2 regions of the Paraburkholderia sp. J7 genome follow, and region 2 is predicted to be linked to the other one. Evidence: predicted binding sites of a transcription regulator. Region 2 holds the regulator's gene; the other holds the start of a gene.
The links. The regulator LexA, encoded in region 2, represses DNA repair genes until DNA is damaged. The targets are predictions, from matches to a motif close to ACTGTATNNNNATACAGT.

Region 1 (8,816 bases), on a different contig from region 2:
CGCAATGAGGCCCGCGGCAGGCGTGCGCGCTGCAAGCGTCGTGCAGCCGTCCGGCGCGTTGTGGATCAGCTCGCCGCGGCAATTCCAGAGGAACAGGTCGTCTGCGGACCAGTCCAGCGCCTGTGCCATGGCGTCGATTTCCGCGACATAGGCCGGGAAATGGTGTGTGGCTGCGGCGCGCAGTTGCTGCGCGAACGCACTGCCGCGCCAACGGCTCACCGCCTGCCAGGCGCTGCTTTGCGCCATATAGTCGGCAAAGATAGGCTTCACGTGTGCGCCGAGCTGCCGCCCGATCGCCTCGGGCGAGCCAGCCGCCCGAATGGCCGGCCCCCGGAGGGTGTTTAGTTCCTGCATCGGTTTTCTCGCTTCGCTACCGCGATGGGTCTTCGGATAGTGTGCTTTATACGCCTCAACAACATATGTTGTCAATTTAAATGCAAATAACAACAAATGCAATACAAACGGATAAAACAAGGCCGGATGCCGTTTTGCGACGGCATCCTCCTGCGGAAAAGCGAGTGTGAAAGGGTGCGGAAATGCCGGAGCGGCGCGCTCAGGGCACGTAAACGCCGCGGGCGTTCAACGTACGCTCGACCTGCTCGAGCTGCGCGATCGCACCCGAGCCTTCGAGTGCCACCAGATGGGCGACAAGCGACTCGGCCAGCGCCGTCGCCGCCACGAGCGAAGGGAAAAACGACGGGCTTTCGTGCGTGAAGATCAGCGCCTTGTCGGCGTTCAGCGCGATAGGCGAGACGGCACTATCGGTAATCGCGATCAGGCGGCTGCCTTTGGCAAGCGCGGCCTCGGCCACGCGCACCGCCTCGACCGAGTACGGTGCGAAGCTGACAACAATCGTTGCGCTGTCGCGCTCGATGCCGAGCAACTGCATCTCCAGCGTGCCCGCCTCGCCGCCCAGCAAGGACACGGAAGGCCGGAACAGGCGGTAACCGTAGACGAGCCCGAACGCCACCGCATAGCACGAGCGGAAACCCGCCACATGCACGTGTTTCGCGCGGCGCAATACACGCGCCGCCTCGACCATCGAGCGTGTGTTGTGCGCAGCGCTCGCCTCCAGATTGTGCTGCTGCGCCACGAGCAGGTCGCGCGCGAGACCGTCCTTGGCGCTGCCCGCCACGAGTGAGCGCGCCCGCGAGGAAAGCGGCTCCGGCCGCGTTCGCACCCGCGCGACGAACAGGTCCCGCAGCTCGTTCCAGCCCGGAAAACCCAGTTGCTGGGAAAGCCGCACGAGCGAAGCGGGCTGCACGTTGGCGCGCTCGGCCACCTTGCGCATGGACGAGACGGCAACCTCGTCGGGGTGGTCGAGCAGAAAGGCAGCGCCGGTCTGGAACTGCGGGCTCAAGTCGGAGAAACGCGCGCGAATCAGCGCGGCGAGCTGGTCGAAACTGTCTGGCATGCGTCGCTCGGGCAGTGGGTGACAACAAATGTTACCACTCGTGTTGCCAGTTGTTGCAAGTCGGGACAGATTGGTGAGCGGCAAAGGAATTTTGCCGAATCGGCCGCTGCTTAATTAACTCGCCGAGTAAGTCCGAAGCTCCGTCTCAGTTCGAACCAGGTCGGGGTCGTCGATGGAGACAACCGCTTCGATTGCCCGCACATAATCTTCAGGCAGGTTCGCCTCCTTTGCGCCTACCAATACATGATGCTTGTACCAGTGGTATGGCAGCAGACCCGGTTGCTTTTTCGTGGCGACGTAGGTCAGTGCATACATTCCGCCAATCGCGGTCTCCACCCGAATACTCAATGGTTCGTAGCCCTTCCCCGCTCCCTCGAATGTGTCGAGCGCCTCTCGTTCGCTACTCACCACCGAGAAAATGACACCATAGACTCTGTCACCAGCGTTTCCTGTGTGCTCACAATCGCATTTACCGGAGCCGTCCTTTTTGCTCAATTTGTCGAACGCGAGTTTGTAGCCCGTCACGAACCCCGTGGTGACCACCTTCGCTGACGGCAGCCTCGCAGCGAGGCGTCGTACCGACATATTGGAGCCGTAAGCGAAATAAGAAAATTCGTTGCTCGAGTTCATTGCTGTGATTGCCCTCGTGACAATTGCAGCTCAGCAAGAAGAACACGGTGCCCATGTATCTCAAACCGGCCCTTCTGCTTCCGAAATGAGTTCGCAGCACGGTGCGAGGATGCACACGCCAGACTCATTGGTGGCGCATATTTAGGGCAAGCGGAATCGGGACATGAATATAACCGCCTTTCGTGTCGCCGTACGCATACGTCTGCCCTTCGATCAGGTATCTCGCGCACAGTGCACACAGTGCGGCATCGAAGTCGTCAATAGACTTCAATCCTGAGGCGTCGATTTTTGCGCTTTCCAGTACTTTGGGTCGTTGCCAGCGCTTTTGCTTCGCGGACGTTCCCTCCTTGCCCCGGAGCGCACAGGTCACGGCATGGGGAAACGTTTCGAAGCTCACACGCCCGCCTTCGAATGCGCGAGATGCCAGCAGCGGCCAGGTGGAAGAGAAGACTTCGTAAATCTGCTCTCCGTTGAACATCCACCGGTAGAAGCGACTCGGGTTCTCATCTGCCCGCTTTCGAGTTGGCGTGGCAAAGGAAAAGATATGTTGACGCGCAAGTTCCCTTTCCGCACGCCGCCCTTCGCCTTCAACGCCCCATCGGCAAGGAGCGTCTATTCCAACGGCCTGAACGTCGTACTCAAGACACGCCTGCAGCATCTGTTGAGGCGTTTTCGCATCCGGAGGCCGGAACGCTCGACCGCCCTCCAGAATGACTAGATGGCAGCCCTTTTTGTCTCCGCCTACATCGATGCCAGCGACCGTGCATGTGTTCAAGCGGTCCCCGCCACGCGTATCAAGCGTTGAACCGGGCTGCTAGCATGCTTGCAGCCCGGTGTGTCACTTAGGCTGCGGCGGCCGTGCCCGCACCTTCAGCCGCCACCTGAGGCGCGGCAACTTCGACAGGCGCCGCCACTACGAGCTTCGGCGCACGCACTTTTCGCGCGACGGGTGACTTCGCGGCTGCGGCGTTCCTCGCAGCAGCCTTGCGTGCCGGCGCTGCCTTCTTCGTAGATACCTTTTTGGTTGCCGTGTTCGTCTTTGCAGCCGCCTTCTTCGCTGCCGGCGTCTTGGCCGGCTTCGCCGCAGGCTCGGCCTTTTCAATCAGGAACTTCGACCGGTCCTTCGCGCCGGCGAGCCATGCCGGTGCGGTGCCACGACCGGACCACGTCGCGCCGGTTTTCGGGTCACGATATTTCGGCGGCTGCGGTCCACGCACGTAGTTACCCGCCTTAGGCGCTTTCACAGCGGCAGCCGATTTCGGTGCTGCATCGGCAACCAGGAACTTGCTTCGGTCCTTTGCCTTTGCAATCCACGCGGGAGCACGACCATGGCCAGTCCACGTCGCGCCAGTTTTGGGATCGAGATACTTCGCAGCGGACGAACCCTGCTTCGCCGTAACCGCTTTTCCCGGTTTGCGGCCGCGACGCTTGCCGACGAATGCCTCAATTTCGGCAAGCGTCACGGCATGCTTGTCCATCAAACCGCGAATCTTTTCGAGTACTGCCGTCGATTTCGTTGTCGCCAACGATTCTGCCTGAGCCTGCAACTTTGCGATTCGTGCCTGAATTGATTGGAGTGTGGCCATTCGTGGTTTTTCCTTTGATGAGATAGTTTTTCCCACTATGCCACATCGGACGACGAATACAACATTTGGTACCGAATTACTTTGCGTTCAGCAGTGAGAAACATTACTGTCTATTTCTGACCCGCTCGCAACGCCGCGTCCGAATCAGGCTGGTGAGTGAATTGGGTACGACACCGACGTTTGGACAAGATATGGAAAGAGAAATATACAAGGGATATGTTTTGTGGGGCCACGCTATCGCGCAACAATCGGAGATCCTCACGCCTGAACGCTATGCGGGGAGCGGCACCGTGACCCGGGACAACAAACTCATCAACGCTTCAGGCGTTCTGGATTTGTTTAATTCCGAGGATGCTGCGCAGGAGGCAGGACTCGCATGGGCACGTGCCTGGGTGGATACCAACGGATAGCGCCAATCGTTGCGCAATGATAAAACACACGCCTGCCCGGCGTACTTCGCCCCCTCCACTTCAATCCATCCTGTTCTTACGCGTTATTCAGAATCGGCGGCGTGCGCGAATTGATCATCGAAGCCCCTTTGCGCGACACAACCAGGATTTTTTCCCACTGAAAGAAGTTAGCGGTACAGCCGGAAGCATGCGGTAGAATACTGTGCAAACATACAGTACTATGGCGCAGTGAGTGCGCGGCTTGCCGAGTTTCCGACCGTGAACTTCGACTGGGAAAACAGATGAACAATCGTGCGGGCACTGCATTGCGGCGCAAATGCTCAAGGACCGCCCGGACAATTCCACAGTAGTTGCAACGTGACAAGCCACCGCACACGCCGCATTGCGCATCTCGACATGGACGCTTTTTATGCATCCGTCGAACTGCTGCGCTACCCCGAATTGCGCGGCAAACCCGTCGTGATCGGCGGCGGGCGCAATGCGGCACCAGAAGTCCTGCCCGACGGCACGCGCCGCTTTGCGCGACTGCGCGACTATGTGGGCCGCGGCGTGGTCACGACTTCGACCTACGAAGCGCGCGCCCTCGGCGTTTTCTCCGCGATGGGCATGATGAAGGCCGCACAACTCGCGCCCGATGCCATCCTGCTGCCTACTGACTTTGATTCGTACCGGCGCTATTCGCGCCAGTTCAAAGACGTGGTGCGCACGTTCACGGACCAGATCGAAGACCGGGGCATCGACGAGATCTACATTGACCTCACGGGCATCGAGGGCGAATCGAGCGAACTTGGAAACCGGATCAAGACGGCCGTGCACGAAGCGACCCGCCTCACTTGCTCTATCGCCATCGCACCGAACAAACTGCTCGCAAAAATCGGCTCGGAGCTGGATAAGCCGAATGGTCTCACCATACTCACGATGGACGACCTCGAGTCGCGCATCTGGCCGCTTCCGGCAAAGAAAGTGAATGGCATCGGCCCGCGTGCAAGTGAACGCTTGGCGAGCCTCGGGATCGGAACGGTCGGTGAGTTGGCCTCGGCTGACCTCGGACTATTGCAGGAGCACTTCGGGCGCACGTACGCCGCGTGGCTGGCCAGAATTGCCCGAGGCCTCGACGATCGCGCCGTCGTGGTTTCCTCCGAGCCAAAGTCCATGAGCCGGGAAACGACGTTCGAGCGTGATATGCATGTCGTGCGCGATCGTGCGGTCCTGACGCCGGCGTTGACGCGCCTTTGCGAACGGGTCACCGAGGATCTTCAGCGCAAAGGGTACCGCGGCCGAACGGTAGGCCTGAAAATCAAGTTCGCCGACTTCAAGATCGTCACTCGCGACCTCTCGCTCACCGAACCGGTGGCAGATGTCGTGGCTATCCGGCGAGCTGTCGGCGAATGCCTGAAGCGCGTGTCGCTGGATCGGAGAATCCGCCTCATCGGTGTACGCATTGGCTCTCTCGAGCGCGCCACGGGTACTGCATCCGCCGCCGTGCCGACGCAGGGCGAGTTGCCTTTCGATTGCTGACGCTCGATCGCCGGCGTTCGATCGATCCGAAACAGGCCTTTTTCGAACAATTCACTACGGGCAGAATTTCGGTTAGATTCTCGAAGCGTCTATTCCAGAAGACTTTCAGGCACATTTCAGCAAAGACTTCTTCGCATGAGCTCGCGCGTACCCACGGTCGACGTCTTCCGTCCATTTGAACATGGCATTGCCCACAATCATTTCAGTGTGCAGGGCGAACCGCCAGAACGTCGCTTGCTCGCCTGGCGGGATCGAGTGGGTCATCTTATTGACGTGGTGCCCTCGCGATCCGCCCTGGAGAGGCCGTTTCAGGCCTCAATTGACCGCTATGCGGTGAATAACCTTGTATTTACGGATTGCCGGTCGGACCTGCTTGTGCTCGAACGCTCTCAGGCACGGATTTCGACAGACCGGGTACGCGACTTCGTCTTCCATGTGTTTCTGGAGGGTGGCGTTGAGAACGTGGTTACGCGCGCCTCGCAGCGCGACAGTACTCCCTCGCCCGCCAGCATTCTTGCGCTCGATCTGAACCAGGCGATTCGAATGCAACGCCAGGCATGCAGGGTGATCACGTTTTTCGTGCCGGGCGAGTTGGTGCAAAAGGTGTTTCCTGATCCGGAAGCCATCCATGGCCGTATGCTTCACGCGTCGATGCCACTTGTGCCGCTGATTACCGAACACGTTGCGACGCTCAGTGGGAGAATCGCAAGCCTGAGCGCCGCGGAGGCGGACGGCGCCATACGCGAGGCGGCGGAGCTGCTTGTCGCAGCGTTTGGACGGCAAGCGGGCCTGAACGGCGACACTCGTGCGGCAGCCCGGGCGGCGATGTTCGCTCAGGTACGGCGCTATATTCAGGCGCACCTGACTGAAAGCGACCTCTCCCCTGAAAGTGTGCTCAATGCGCTTGCACTTCCTCGCCCAACCCTCTATCGCCTGTTTCAGCACGAAGGCGGCCTTGGCGCTTATATCCGAAACCTTAGGCTACGTCGCGCAGCCGATGAACTGGTCCGGTATTCGCACGTCACGGTGATCGAGATTGCCTACGGACTCGGCTTCAAAAGCGCCTCTGATTTCACACGCGCCTTCCGGCGCGCGTACGACATGGCGCCACAGGATTTTCGGGCGCTCGCTGGCAGGCGGCTGCAGTCGCGCTGACAGGCGTCGATTCCCTGTGCGCCAGGTTCATGGTCCGACGCACCGCTCCTTGAAAAACGTCAGCGCGCAAAAGCTCACGCAACACGCGGGCGCGACATGCCAAGCCGCAGACAAGGGATTGCCGCTCCATTTGATCAAACCGGTCACAATGAATTGAGCGGTGCTGCCGAATAGCGCAACACTGAACGCATACCAGCAGCAAAGCAGACAACGCGGAAGCCATGAATCCGGTGATCGCGGGCATGTGCATCACACGTGTCGCATAGCTCGGCATGAAGTAGACGATCGCGTACACCGGTATGGTTTGCCCCATGATCATCAGCGTCCTCCTCCCATGTGCGCGACACAGTTGGGCAAGCGGTGTGCCGGCATGTCTGGCGCTGTTGGTGAAAGTCGGTTCGTCGCGAAGCCGCAGGCGAACATAGAGGCCGACTGGTGCAATCAGAAGACCGATCACGAACGGGATGCGCCAGCCCCACGAAGCGAGCGCTGCCGGCGACACCGTGCTGGTGATTAGCAGCCCCAGGGATGCGCCCAGCAACGCCAGATAACACGCGCGAGCCCACGCAGGATTCATCGACCGCGAAACGCGGGCGAGCGTCGTCGTGCGAATGCGTCATTGACTTCAGTTGGCCGGGCTTGCTGCCAATGCAATCCGTGCCTTCTCCTCCGGACTATTCGCCTTGTAGTATTTGTCCGCCCACTTGCGGTCGGGTTGCAGCATCAGCCGTTGAACGGTTCTACGCTGCTGCGCTTCGATGCCAATGGCGCGAGCCCGATAGTGCTCGTATAGCCGCATGAACTCGGCGAGGTAAATGGCGGCAATTCGCGTGTCCTTTATTTCGAGCAGGTTCTCGTCATTGAAATGCTCCGAGTTGTTGCTCATGTTTGCCGAGCCTGTGTAGACAATCGGATTGCCTCCCTCGGCATCGATGACAATGAATTTATGGTGGATGATGACTGGTGCGTAACCAGGCGCGACTTCGCCGGGAAAAAGCCGAAGCTCAGGCTCGAATCCTTCGGGCACGGTCGCCGGGGAAAAGTACGACGCGTCGATGATATCGCGGTTTTCCTTGCTTCGATGATAGAGCGCGAGGTTGGCCAGAGACGTGGTACTCACCACTTCTCCCGCTTTTTGCGCCTCTTGCGCATTCTGAGCGGACTTTTCACTGATATTGTTGACGAGGCCGAACATCATTCGCCCCTTGTCGCCAGCCGCAAAGCAGGCGTCGCGAAGCGGCTCGTCAGTCGGCATGAAGAGGCAAAACAAAACGGAATGCTGCGCCTTGCCTATCGCTTCTACGATCGTGTCGATCTGGGTACGTTTGCTTTTCGCCTCCGGAGAGAAGCAAACGCGCACGGCTGCGCTTCCCACCGTTACGGCATCCGACCAACCATCCGCGAGTTCAGCGGTTTGATTGATGGGCGGATTGCTGGCGATGGCTTTCGTTCTGTCGTCATAGAGCTTCGCGAGATCGGCCGAATCGAACAGGTGGAGCACGTTGGCTTGTTCCGTGATGCCTTCCGTTGTGAAATTCGCAGAACCCGCAAGGACGAACGCCGGATTACCTTGTCTATCGCCCCTATCCGTCACGATCAGCTTGTCGTGCATGATATGAGTCTTGTCGCGGGGGCAGAAAGTCACAACGCTGTTCAGTGCATCGACCGTGGGTTGATTGGGTGACGGCGCGGGAGATTTGCCTTTTTCGCGCACCAGGTGCGAGTCGTAGACAACGGCAACATTCCCTTTTCCGTGGGCCGTTCCAAAATCCTTGAACGCCGGTATCGCCCAAAGCGGGTCGGTCAGATGATAGACAGCTGCTGCAGCGTGGGACGAATCCAGGAATATTTCCTTGAACACAAGCTGCATATCGTTAGCAAGCCACGTTCGAAGTTGAAGGGCCTCTGCGGCCGGCGGCGCGCTATGTGGATCGATTCCCATGGCCTTGACCTGCCGCGCAAAGGCCTGCGAGCTAACCACCGCGCGGTTGAACCACGTACCCACGCCGTCTTCGATATGCGCCGGAAGCGTGACCTCACACGAACTCGCCTCTGCGTTCAGCAGATTCGGACTGTCCGGCGTACCGACTACCGGATAAACGG
Region 2 (8,816 bases):
TTGCAAAGAATCACGCCGTACAGCAAGCCCCAGCGAATGTTGGGCAGCGTCACGCGGCGGAACATCTGCCAGCCCGAGGCGCCCAGCACGTGCGCGGCCTCTTCTTCATCGTTGCCTTGCGCCTGCATCAGCGGAATCAGCTCGCGCGCGACGAACGGGAACGTCACGAAGATCGTGGCGAGCACGATGCCCGGCACCGCGAAGATGATCTGCACGTTATGGTCTTCGAGCCACGGCCCGAGCCACCCCTGAGCGCCGAACAGCAGCACATAGATGAGACCCGAGATCACGGGCGAGACCGAAAACGGCAGGTCGATCAGCGTGGTGAGCAGCGCCTTGCCGCGAAACTCGAACTTCGCGATCGCCCACGAAGCCGCGAGACCGAAGGCCAGATTCAGCGGCACCGCGATCGCCGCGGTGATCAGCGTGAGCTTGATCGCGGAGAGTGCGTCGGGGTCGACGAGCGACGTGAAGTAGAAGCCAATGCCCTTCGAAAGCGCCTGCCAGAACACGGCGACAAGCGGCACCACGAGAAAGAGCGCGAGAAACGCGAGCGCGATGCCGGTCAGGAGCCAGCGCACCCACGGCGCTTCGGTGACCGGATCCGGCCGGCGCGTGCTTCGTTGTTGCGGCAGCGTGCTCATTGCGCACCTCCCGCGACGGTTGCGCCCACCACGGCAGTCGGCGCGCTGCCGGCCGAAACGCCCCGGCTCGTCCGGCGTTGCAAATACCACTGCAGCGAGTTGATGAGAAGCAGCATGACGAACGAAACGCAGAGCATCATCACGGCAAGCGCGGTCGCGCCGGCGTAGTCGTATTGTTCGAGCTTCGTGATGATGAGAAGCGACGTGATCTCCGACTTCATCGGCACGTTGCCGGCGATGAAGATGACCGAGCCATACTCGCCCAGCGCGCGCGCGAACGAGAGCGCGAAGCCGGTGAGCAGCGCCGGCAGCACCGCGGGCAGCACGACGCGGCGGAACGTGAGCCAGCGCGAAGCGCCAAGGCACGCGGCGGCCTCCTCCTGCTCGCGCTCGAAGTCTTCGAGCACCGGCTGCACCGTGCGCACGACGAACGGCAAGCCGATGAAGGTCAGCGCGACGAGCACGCCAAGCGGCGTGAACGCGATCTTCAGACCGAGCGGTTCCAGGAACTGGCCAATCCAGCCATTGCCCGCGTACACGGCGGCGAGCGAAATGCCCGCGACGGAAGTCGGCAGCGCGAACGGCAGATCGACGAGCGCATCGATCACGCGTTTGAACGGGAATGGATAGCGCACGAGCACCCACGCGAGCAGGAAGCCGAACACCGCGTTGATGAGCGCCCCGCCGAGCGCAGCCGTGAACGTGAGCCGGTACGAAGCGATCACACGCGGCGACCACACGGCGCGCACGAACTGGCTCCAGTCGAGCGTCGCCGTCTTGAGGAAGGTGGCGGCAAGCGGAATGAGCACCACGAGGCTCAGGTAAGCCACCGTGATGCCGAGCGTCACGCCGAAGCCCGGCAGCGCACTGGGCTTGCGCAATCGAAACGTTGTCATGCTCATCGTCCAGACATGGGTTGCGCGCTTGCCGGGTTCGCCGGCGGCGCCGAAAAGCGCGCCCGTGGGCGCGCTTCTTTGTTATGCGGTCGCGTCGTGATCGACTGCCAACCGGTACTGCGGTACAGCGGTGTTGCGTGACTTACTGCGGCTGGTAGATCGAATCGAACACGCCGCCATCTGCGAAATGCGTCTTCTGCGCGTTGGTCCAGCCGCCGAACGTGTCGTCGACCGTGTAGAGCTTGAGCTTCGGAAACTTCGCCGTGAGCGCCGCCGGGACCTTGTCCGAACGCGGACGGTAGAAGTTCTTCGCGGCGATCTCCTGGCCCTCTTCGCTATAGAGGAACTGCAGGTAGGCCTCGGCCTCCTTACGCGTGCCCTTCTTTTCGACGACCTTGTCCACCACCGCAACCGGCGGCTCAGCCAGAATGCTCACCGAGGGAACCACGATCTCGAACTTGTCCGGGCCGAATTCCTTGAGCGAAAGGAATGCTTCGTTCTCCCATGCGATCAGCACATCGCCGATACCGCGCTGCACGAAGCTCGTCGTCGCGCCTCGCGCGCCCGAGTCGAGCACGCCCGCGTTCTTGTAGAGCTTCGAGACGAAGTCCTTGGCCTTCTGCTCGTTGCCGCCCGGCTGGTGCAGCGCATAGGCCCACGCCGCGAGATAGTTCCAGCGCGCGCCGCCCGAGGTCTTCGGATTCGGCGTGACGATCGACACGCCCGGCTTCGTCAGATCGTCCCAGTCCTTGATGTGCTTGGGGTTGCCCTTGCGCACGAGAAACACGATCGTCGACGTGTACGGCGAGGCGTTGTCGGGCAGACGCTTTTGCCAGTCCTTCGCAACGATGCCCTTGTTGGCGAGCGCGTCGATGTCCCATGCGAGCGCCAGCGTCACGACGTCGGCCTGCAGGCCGTCGAGCACCGAGCGCGCCTGCGCACCCGAGCCGCCGTGCGACTGCTTGATGGTGAGCGTTTCGCCCGTCTTCGCCTTCCACTGCTTGATGAAGGCCTCGTTAATGTCCTGGTACAGCTCGCGCGTCGGATCGTAGGAGACGTTGAGCAGCGACGTGTCCGCGTGAGCGGCCACGGGCGCCATCGCCGCAACTGCGACGAGCGGCGCAACGCCGATAACCAGTTTTGCCGCCAGTGATTTCAGCCAGCCTGCGCGCCCCGTATGTGTCGTGCCCATCTATCTGTTCTCCGTTTTCGTGTGTGCTCGTTCGCGCTCATCCGTGCGCATCTGCGAATTGCAGCTAACGATGGAGGCCAGTCTAGCGATCCGCTTACATTATTAAAAATGATGTTTTCTCATTTTTTAATACGCAAAAGTGGTAAGGACAGAGGAAGTCGCTGCTGGAGCGCGGTTTCGTCCGCACAAACGCGGGAAAACGGCCTGATAGCAACGCTCAGTTGACGAACTTCAAGTAACACTTGAAAAGTGGCGAGTACTGTATAAAAATACAGTTACCTGTTCAAACATACAGTGGCGCCATGACCAAACTCACCGCACGACAGCAGCAGGTTTTCGATCTGGTTCGCCGGGCGATCGAACGCACGGGCTTCCCGCCCACGCGCGCCGAGATCGCGGCCGAACTCGGCTTCAGCTCGGCCAACTCCGCGGAGGAGCATCTGCGCGCGCTGGCGCGCAAGGGCGTGATCGAACTGGCTGCGGGCGCCTCGCGCGGCATCCGCCTCATGCCGGGGCCCGACGACCTGCCGCACCAGTTCACGCTCCCGCACCCGAGCATCATGCAGCTCTCACTGCCGCTCGTTGGCCGCGTCGCAGCGGGTAGCCCTATCCTCGCGCAGGAACACATCTCGCAGAACTACATGTGCGACCCGGCACTGTTCTCGAGCCGCCCTGACTATCTGCTGAAAGTGCGCGGCCTTTCCATGCGCGACGCCGGCATTCTCGACGGCGACCTGCTCGCCGTGCAGAAGAAGGCCGAAGCGAAAGACGGGCAGATCATCGTGGCGCGCCTTGGCGACGACGTCACCGTGAAGCGGCTGAAGCGCCGTTCGAACGGGCTCGAACTGATCGCCGAGAACCCCGATTACGACAATATTTTTGTCGAGGCTGGCAGCGCGGAATTCGCGCTGGAAGGCATCGCGGTTGGCCTGATCCGCCCCACAGAATTCTAAGCAATCCGTCTGCGCGCGTTGTGCGCTGAGTTTACGCACTACCTGGAGAGAGTCATGGAACGCCTTGCCCGCTTGCTGCCCTTCCGTCAATTCGGCCGTCTTCGCCACCTCCGTGGAATCGCCTCTTGCGCGGTGCGCGAGGTGCGCGACTCGGCCGCCGCACTGAGCGGCTCGCTCTTCGAAGACTCGCCAGAGATGGTGGCCGCCAGCACGGCCGACCTGCCGGCGCTGCCCTCGGCCCAGCCGGCGTTTGCGCGCGTGTCGCTCAACAGCACGCTCAACACCGAGCAGCCCATGCGCCGCGCGCCGGTGCGGGTCTATCAAGGTCAGTCGCGGCTCATTCTCGTCGGCACGGTTGACGCGGTCTGCCGTGCGATCGACCGCTGCATCGCGGAGCAGCACAGCGACCTGCCTGCAGCGCTGGCGAAGTAAGGTCGAATCGAGCGCGAATTACGCCGCGAATTCGCCAATACGCGGCTCAAATGTGAGAAGAGGTTACGGTCGGGATCGTTTGACCGGGTTTGCGGTCAACACCCTGTTTGAACGATTAGCCCTATGCCGATGACGGAATCTCCCTCAACCCCACGTAAATCCCAAGGCTGGAAGAAGCCCGTAGCGATCGCCGTTGCGCTCGCCATGGTTGTTGGCGCGCTTGGCTACGCGTATGCGTCGCCCTATATCGCGGTGAAACACATGAAAGCCGCCGCCGACGCTCGCGACGCCGCCACGCTCAACGAGTACGTCGACTACCCGGCGCTGCGCCTGAGCCTCAAGCAGCAGGTTGGCGAGATGCTGCATCGGCGCGTCGAAGGGCAACACAGCAGCAATCCGCTGCTCATCCTTGGCGCCGTGATTGGTGCGGCACTGATCAGTCCGCTCGTGGATGCCTACGCAACGCCGGAAGGCGTGGCCGCCCTGCTGAGCGGCATGCCGCCGACGGGCAAGCCTGGCGACCGGCCGCACGCGCCGCCGCCGGCGGAGTCCGGCGAGCAATCGGCAGAATCCGCGCAATCGGCAGAATCGGCGCCGTCATCGCCCCCAGCGGCGTCGGGCAATCCCGCGCCCGAGGCTCGGCCGGTCACCACGGCCGGCTATCGCGGCCTCAATGAATTCGCGCTCACGTGGGAGCGCGGCAATACGGGCGAGCACTATGCCGCCATCCTGCAGCGTCACGGGCTCTTCTCGTGGAAGCTCGCAGCGGTCGAGCTAGACGAAGGAAACGTCTCGAACTGAGACAGATTGGAAGCGAAAGCGGAAACAGGCCGGTTCTGTGCGAACCGGCCCGCTTGTTCCCGCTTGATCCCGCTCGATCAACTAAGCGGCGGCTTGCTGCTGTTTTTCCTCAGCCGCCGACGAACACGCCACGAGAATGCTGCACGACACGCGGTCGAGCAGCGGCGTATTGCCCGCGCCCATCCACCAGCGCGAAAGCCCCGTGCGGCAGCGGTGACCCACCACCACGAGGTCGGCATTCAGTTCGTTGGCCAGATTTGCGATTTCGTCGATCGGATGCCCGAACGCGAAGTGCCCCTGGGCGCGCACGCCACGCTCGGTTAGCCAGTCCACGCCTTCCTGAAGGATTTCGCGCGCCGTTTCCTCGAAGCGGCCGCAGGCCACATCGGTCAGCAGGCCCGCGCTCTGCGCGATCGTCGAGCGCATGTCGACAACCGAGAGCAGATGCGTTTCCGCCTGCAGATCGAGCGCAAGGTCGGCGCCGCAACGCAGTGCCTTGCGGCCTTCGCGCGAGCCGTCGTAACAGAGCAGAATTTTTTTGTAGCTCGCCATGATCGCTTCTCCCCGCCCGCGTGATTTGCAGGCTGTGCGATTCTCATGATGGTGCGCCGCAATTCCACACGCAAGGGCTGGAAAACGCCAGGTGGGCATCGAAAACCGCCAGATACGTCTTAGGCAACGCACACCTCTTGTGCATGGCCTGATGCTTGCCGCGACATGCAATCGCCTCGTGCCACGTCGCACGGCCTGGAAGCGCCGCCCAACCCGCCACGCAGCAATGCACTAAAATGGGCCGCCTTGTTTCGCGCGATTGTTCGTTTGCTTTTGCGTTCGCTTTGCGTGCGCCTCGCGCGACGCCCGTTCGACTCACGTTCAACTGGTCCATGCCCGCACCCGCCATCGAATTCGAGCAGGTCATCAAACATTACGGAGACAGGACGGTCGTCAACGGCCTGTCGTTCAACGTCCTCCCCGGTGAGTGCTTCGGGCTGCTCGGCCCCAATGGCGCCGGGAAAACCACGACGCTGCGCATGCTGCTCGGCATCGTCTCGCCCGATGCGGGTCGCATCAGCCTGTGTGGCGAGCCGGTGCCCGCGCGCGCGCGTCACGCCCGCCAGCGCGTGGGTGTCGTGCCGCAGTTCGACAATCTCGACCCCGACTTCACCGTGCGCGAGAACTTGCTCGTGTTCGGCCGTTACTTCGGCTTGTCCGCGCGTGAAACGCGTGACCTCGTCGCGCCACTGCTCGAATTCGCGCGCCTCGAAAGCAAGGCCGATGCGCGCGTAGGTGAGCTTTCGGGCGGCATGCGCCGTCGTCTCACACTGGCGCGCGCGCTCGTGAACGACCCCGACGTGCTCGTGATGGACGAGCCCACGACAGGCCTCGACCCGCAGGCGCGGCATTTGATCTGGGAGCGGCTGCGCTCGCTGCTCGCGCGCGGCAAGACGATTCTCCTCACCACGCATTTCATGGAGGAGGCCGAACGACTTTGCAATCGCGTCTGCGTGATCGAGGAGGGCCGCAAGATCGCCGAGGGTGCGCCCAAGGCGCTGATCGAATCGGAGATCGGCTGCGATGTGATCGAGGTGTACGGCCCGGACCCGGTCTCGCTGCGCGACGAGCTTGCAGCCGATGCGAAGCGCACGGAGATCAGCGGCGAGACGCTATTCTGCTATGTCGACGACCCCGCGCCCGTGCATGCGAAGCTGCGCCACCGCTCCGATCTACGCTACCTGCACCGGCCCGCGAATCTCGAAGACGTGTTCCTGCGGCTCACAGGCCGCGAGATGCAGGATTAATGCGCCAGGATTGACGGCGGCATACGAATCGCCAAGGACACCATGCAGACACGCACCAACAACCCGACGCCCTCGCGCCCCACCCAGGCGCCCATGCGCGAGCCGCGCGCCGCGCTGCCTTCGAACGCCACGCACTGGATCGCCGTGTGGCGGCGCAATTATCTGGTCTGGCGCAAGCTCGCCCTTGCGTCGATGTTCGGCAATCTCGCCGACCCGATGATCTATCTCTTCGGTCTCGGCTTCGGGCTTGGGCTGATGGTGGGGCACGTCGACGGCGTCTCGTACATCGCGTTTCTCGCGGCGGGGACGGTGTCGTCCTCGGTCATGATGTCGGCGAGCTTCGAGTCAATGTACTCGGGCTTCTCGCGCATGCACGTGCAGCGCACGTGGGAGGCGATCATGCACACGCCGCTCACGCTTGGCGACGTCGTGCTAGGCGAAGTCATGTGGGCCGCGAGCAAGTCGATGCTCTCGGGCGCGGCGATCATGGTGGTGGCCGGTTTGCTCGGCTACGCGAGTTTTCCTTCCATGCTGCTCGCGCTGCCCGTGATCGCGCTTGCGGGCCTCGCGTTCGCGAGTTGCGCGATGATCGTCACCGCGCTCGCGCCGTCCTACGACTTCTTCATGTTCTATCAAACGCTCGTGCTCACGCCCATGCTGCTGCTCTCGGGCGTGTTCTTCCCGATCGCACAGTTGCCCGCGGCCGCGCAGCACATCACGCTGATGCTGCCGCTCGCGCACGCCGTCGCGTTGATCCGCCCCGCCATGCTCGACCGGCCTGTCGAGCAGGCCGGACTGCACCTGCTCGTGCTCGCGATTTACGTGGTGGTGCCGTTCGCGATCGCTTCGGTGCTGTTTCGCCGGCGCATGATGCGTTGAAGGACGTTTAAGCACATTAAGGCACGCTAAGGCATCGCGAGGCACTCAGTCCTCGTCGTCTCCCCAGGGAATATCGACGTCCGAAATAAACGCGACCGTTGCGAACGGGCCGCCTTCCTGGCGGCCGATCTTGCCGTCGGCGCGATGCCATTCCACGCGAAACATCGTCGATTGGGTCTGGGCAAGCAAACGCACCGTGCGGATCTCTTCCGGGTCCGACTCCTCCACCGGGCCATCGAGCGAAACCAGCAGCGACTGCGGCCACAGACCGTCGGCCGGGTCGTAAATGCGATCGCCGTCGGGAATCGAGGTGTCCGCTTCGACGCCGATGGTGGCCGAAGCCTCGACGATCATCTTGCCGAGCGCGCGCAGCACTGCGGTGGCGCGGGCCGAATTGGCCTGGCGGATGGCGAGGTCGCCGCGCGTGAGCGCCTGCTCGAGTTTCGGATTGGTTTTTTGCTTTGCCATGCTGGTTTTCGGGCCGAGGCCCGCTCCGTGGCGGACGGCGAACCGCCCGCGTATTACAAGAATGCCAACGCTGAACGCATGGCGACTGCCTCGTCGCGACGTCCCTAGAAGCCGAGGGTGACCGCCGCGAGCCCCGCGACGATGCCGAAGAACACCACCGTCGTGCCCACGACGACGAGCATGCGCGGCCGGAACGAGCCCGCCAGCATCGCGAACGACGGCACGCTCACGGGCGGCAGCGTCATCAGAAGCGCGCCCGCGGGCCCTACGCCCATGCCGAGCGCGAGCATCGCCTGAATGATGGGGACTTCGCCGGCCGTGGGGATCACGAACAGCATGCCGACCACGGCAAACGTGACGATCCAGCCAAGGCTGCTCGTCACTTCCGGGCCGATATGCGGAAAGAGCCAGGCACGCGCGGCGCCGAGCAGCAGCACGAGCACGATGTACTCCGGCACGAGTCGCACGGCCATGCGCGCGAAGATGCGCGCCCAGCGCACGAAGACGTTGCCGCCTTGCGCCTGTTGCTCCGTGAGAAGCGCCAGGCGGTCTTCGGCGGCACGCGACTCCTCGGGCGTGACGAGCCGGTTGCAAACCCAGCCAAGGCCGAACACCATCAACAGGCCCAGCGCGAGGCGCAGCGCGCTCCATTGCCAGCCGAGCACGAAGCCCATGAACACGAGCGTGGCGGGGTTGAGCACGGAGTTGCCGAGCCAGAATGCAATCGCGCCGCCTGCCGACGCATTGCGTGC

Region 1: a site for LexA is predicted at 4,240-4,257, ahead of dinB (DNA polymerase IV). Genes of this name have one in related genera too.

What each region holds. Positions count from the first base shown of each region.
Region 1 is NZ_CAJMYZ010000008.1:120,023-128,838, forward strand. It holds gene U5A58_RS15200 (C45 family peptidase) at 1-354, opposite strand, end outside; gene U5A58_RS15205 (MurR/RpiR family transcriptional regulator) at 554-1,414, opposite strand; gene U5A58_RS15210 (gamma-glutamylcyclotransferase family protein) at 1,529-2,044, opposite strand; gene U5A58_RS15215 (DUF429 domain-containing protein) at 2,169-2,819, opposite strand; gene U5A58_RS15220 (H-NS family nucleoid-associated regulatory protein) at 2,887-3,666, opposite strand; gene U5A58_RS15225 (hypothetical protein) at 3,822-4,040, shown strand; gene dinB (DNA polymerase IV) at 4,398-5,558, shown strand; gene U5A58_RS15235 (AraC family transcriptional regulator) at 5,694-6,713, shown strand; gene U5A58_RS15240 (MFS transporter) at 6,631-7,290, opposite strand; gene U5A58_RS15245 (phospholipase D-like domain-containing protein) at 7,339-8,816, opposite strand, start outside.
Region 2 is NZ_CAJMYZ010000020.1:162,557-171,372, reverse strand. It holds gene cysW (sulfate ABC transporter permease subunit CysW) at 1-644, opposite strand, end outside; gene cysT (sulfate ABC transporter permease subunit CysT) at 641-1,540, opposite strand; gene U5A58_RS29165 (sulfate ABC transporter substrate-binding protein) at 1,683-2,732, opposite strand; gene lexA (transcriptional repressor LexA) at 3,035-3,685, shown strand; gene U5A58_RS29155 (hypothetical protein) at 3,740-4,117, shown strand; gene U5A58_RS29150 (DUF2939 domain-containing protein) at 4,247-4,918, shown strand; gene U5A58_RS29145 (universal stress protein) at 5,000-5,470, opposite strand; gene nodI (nodulation factor ABC transporter ATP-binding protein NodI) at 5,803-6,717, shown strand; gene U5A58_RS29135 (ABC transporter permease) at 6,760-7,596, shown strand; gene U5A58_RS29130 (hypothetical protein) at 7,642-8,064, opposite strand; gene U5A58_RS29125 (permease) at 8,169-8,816, opposite strand, start outside.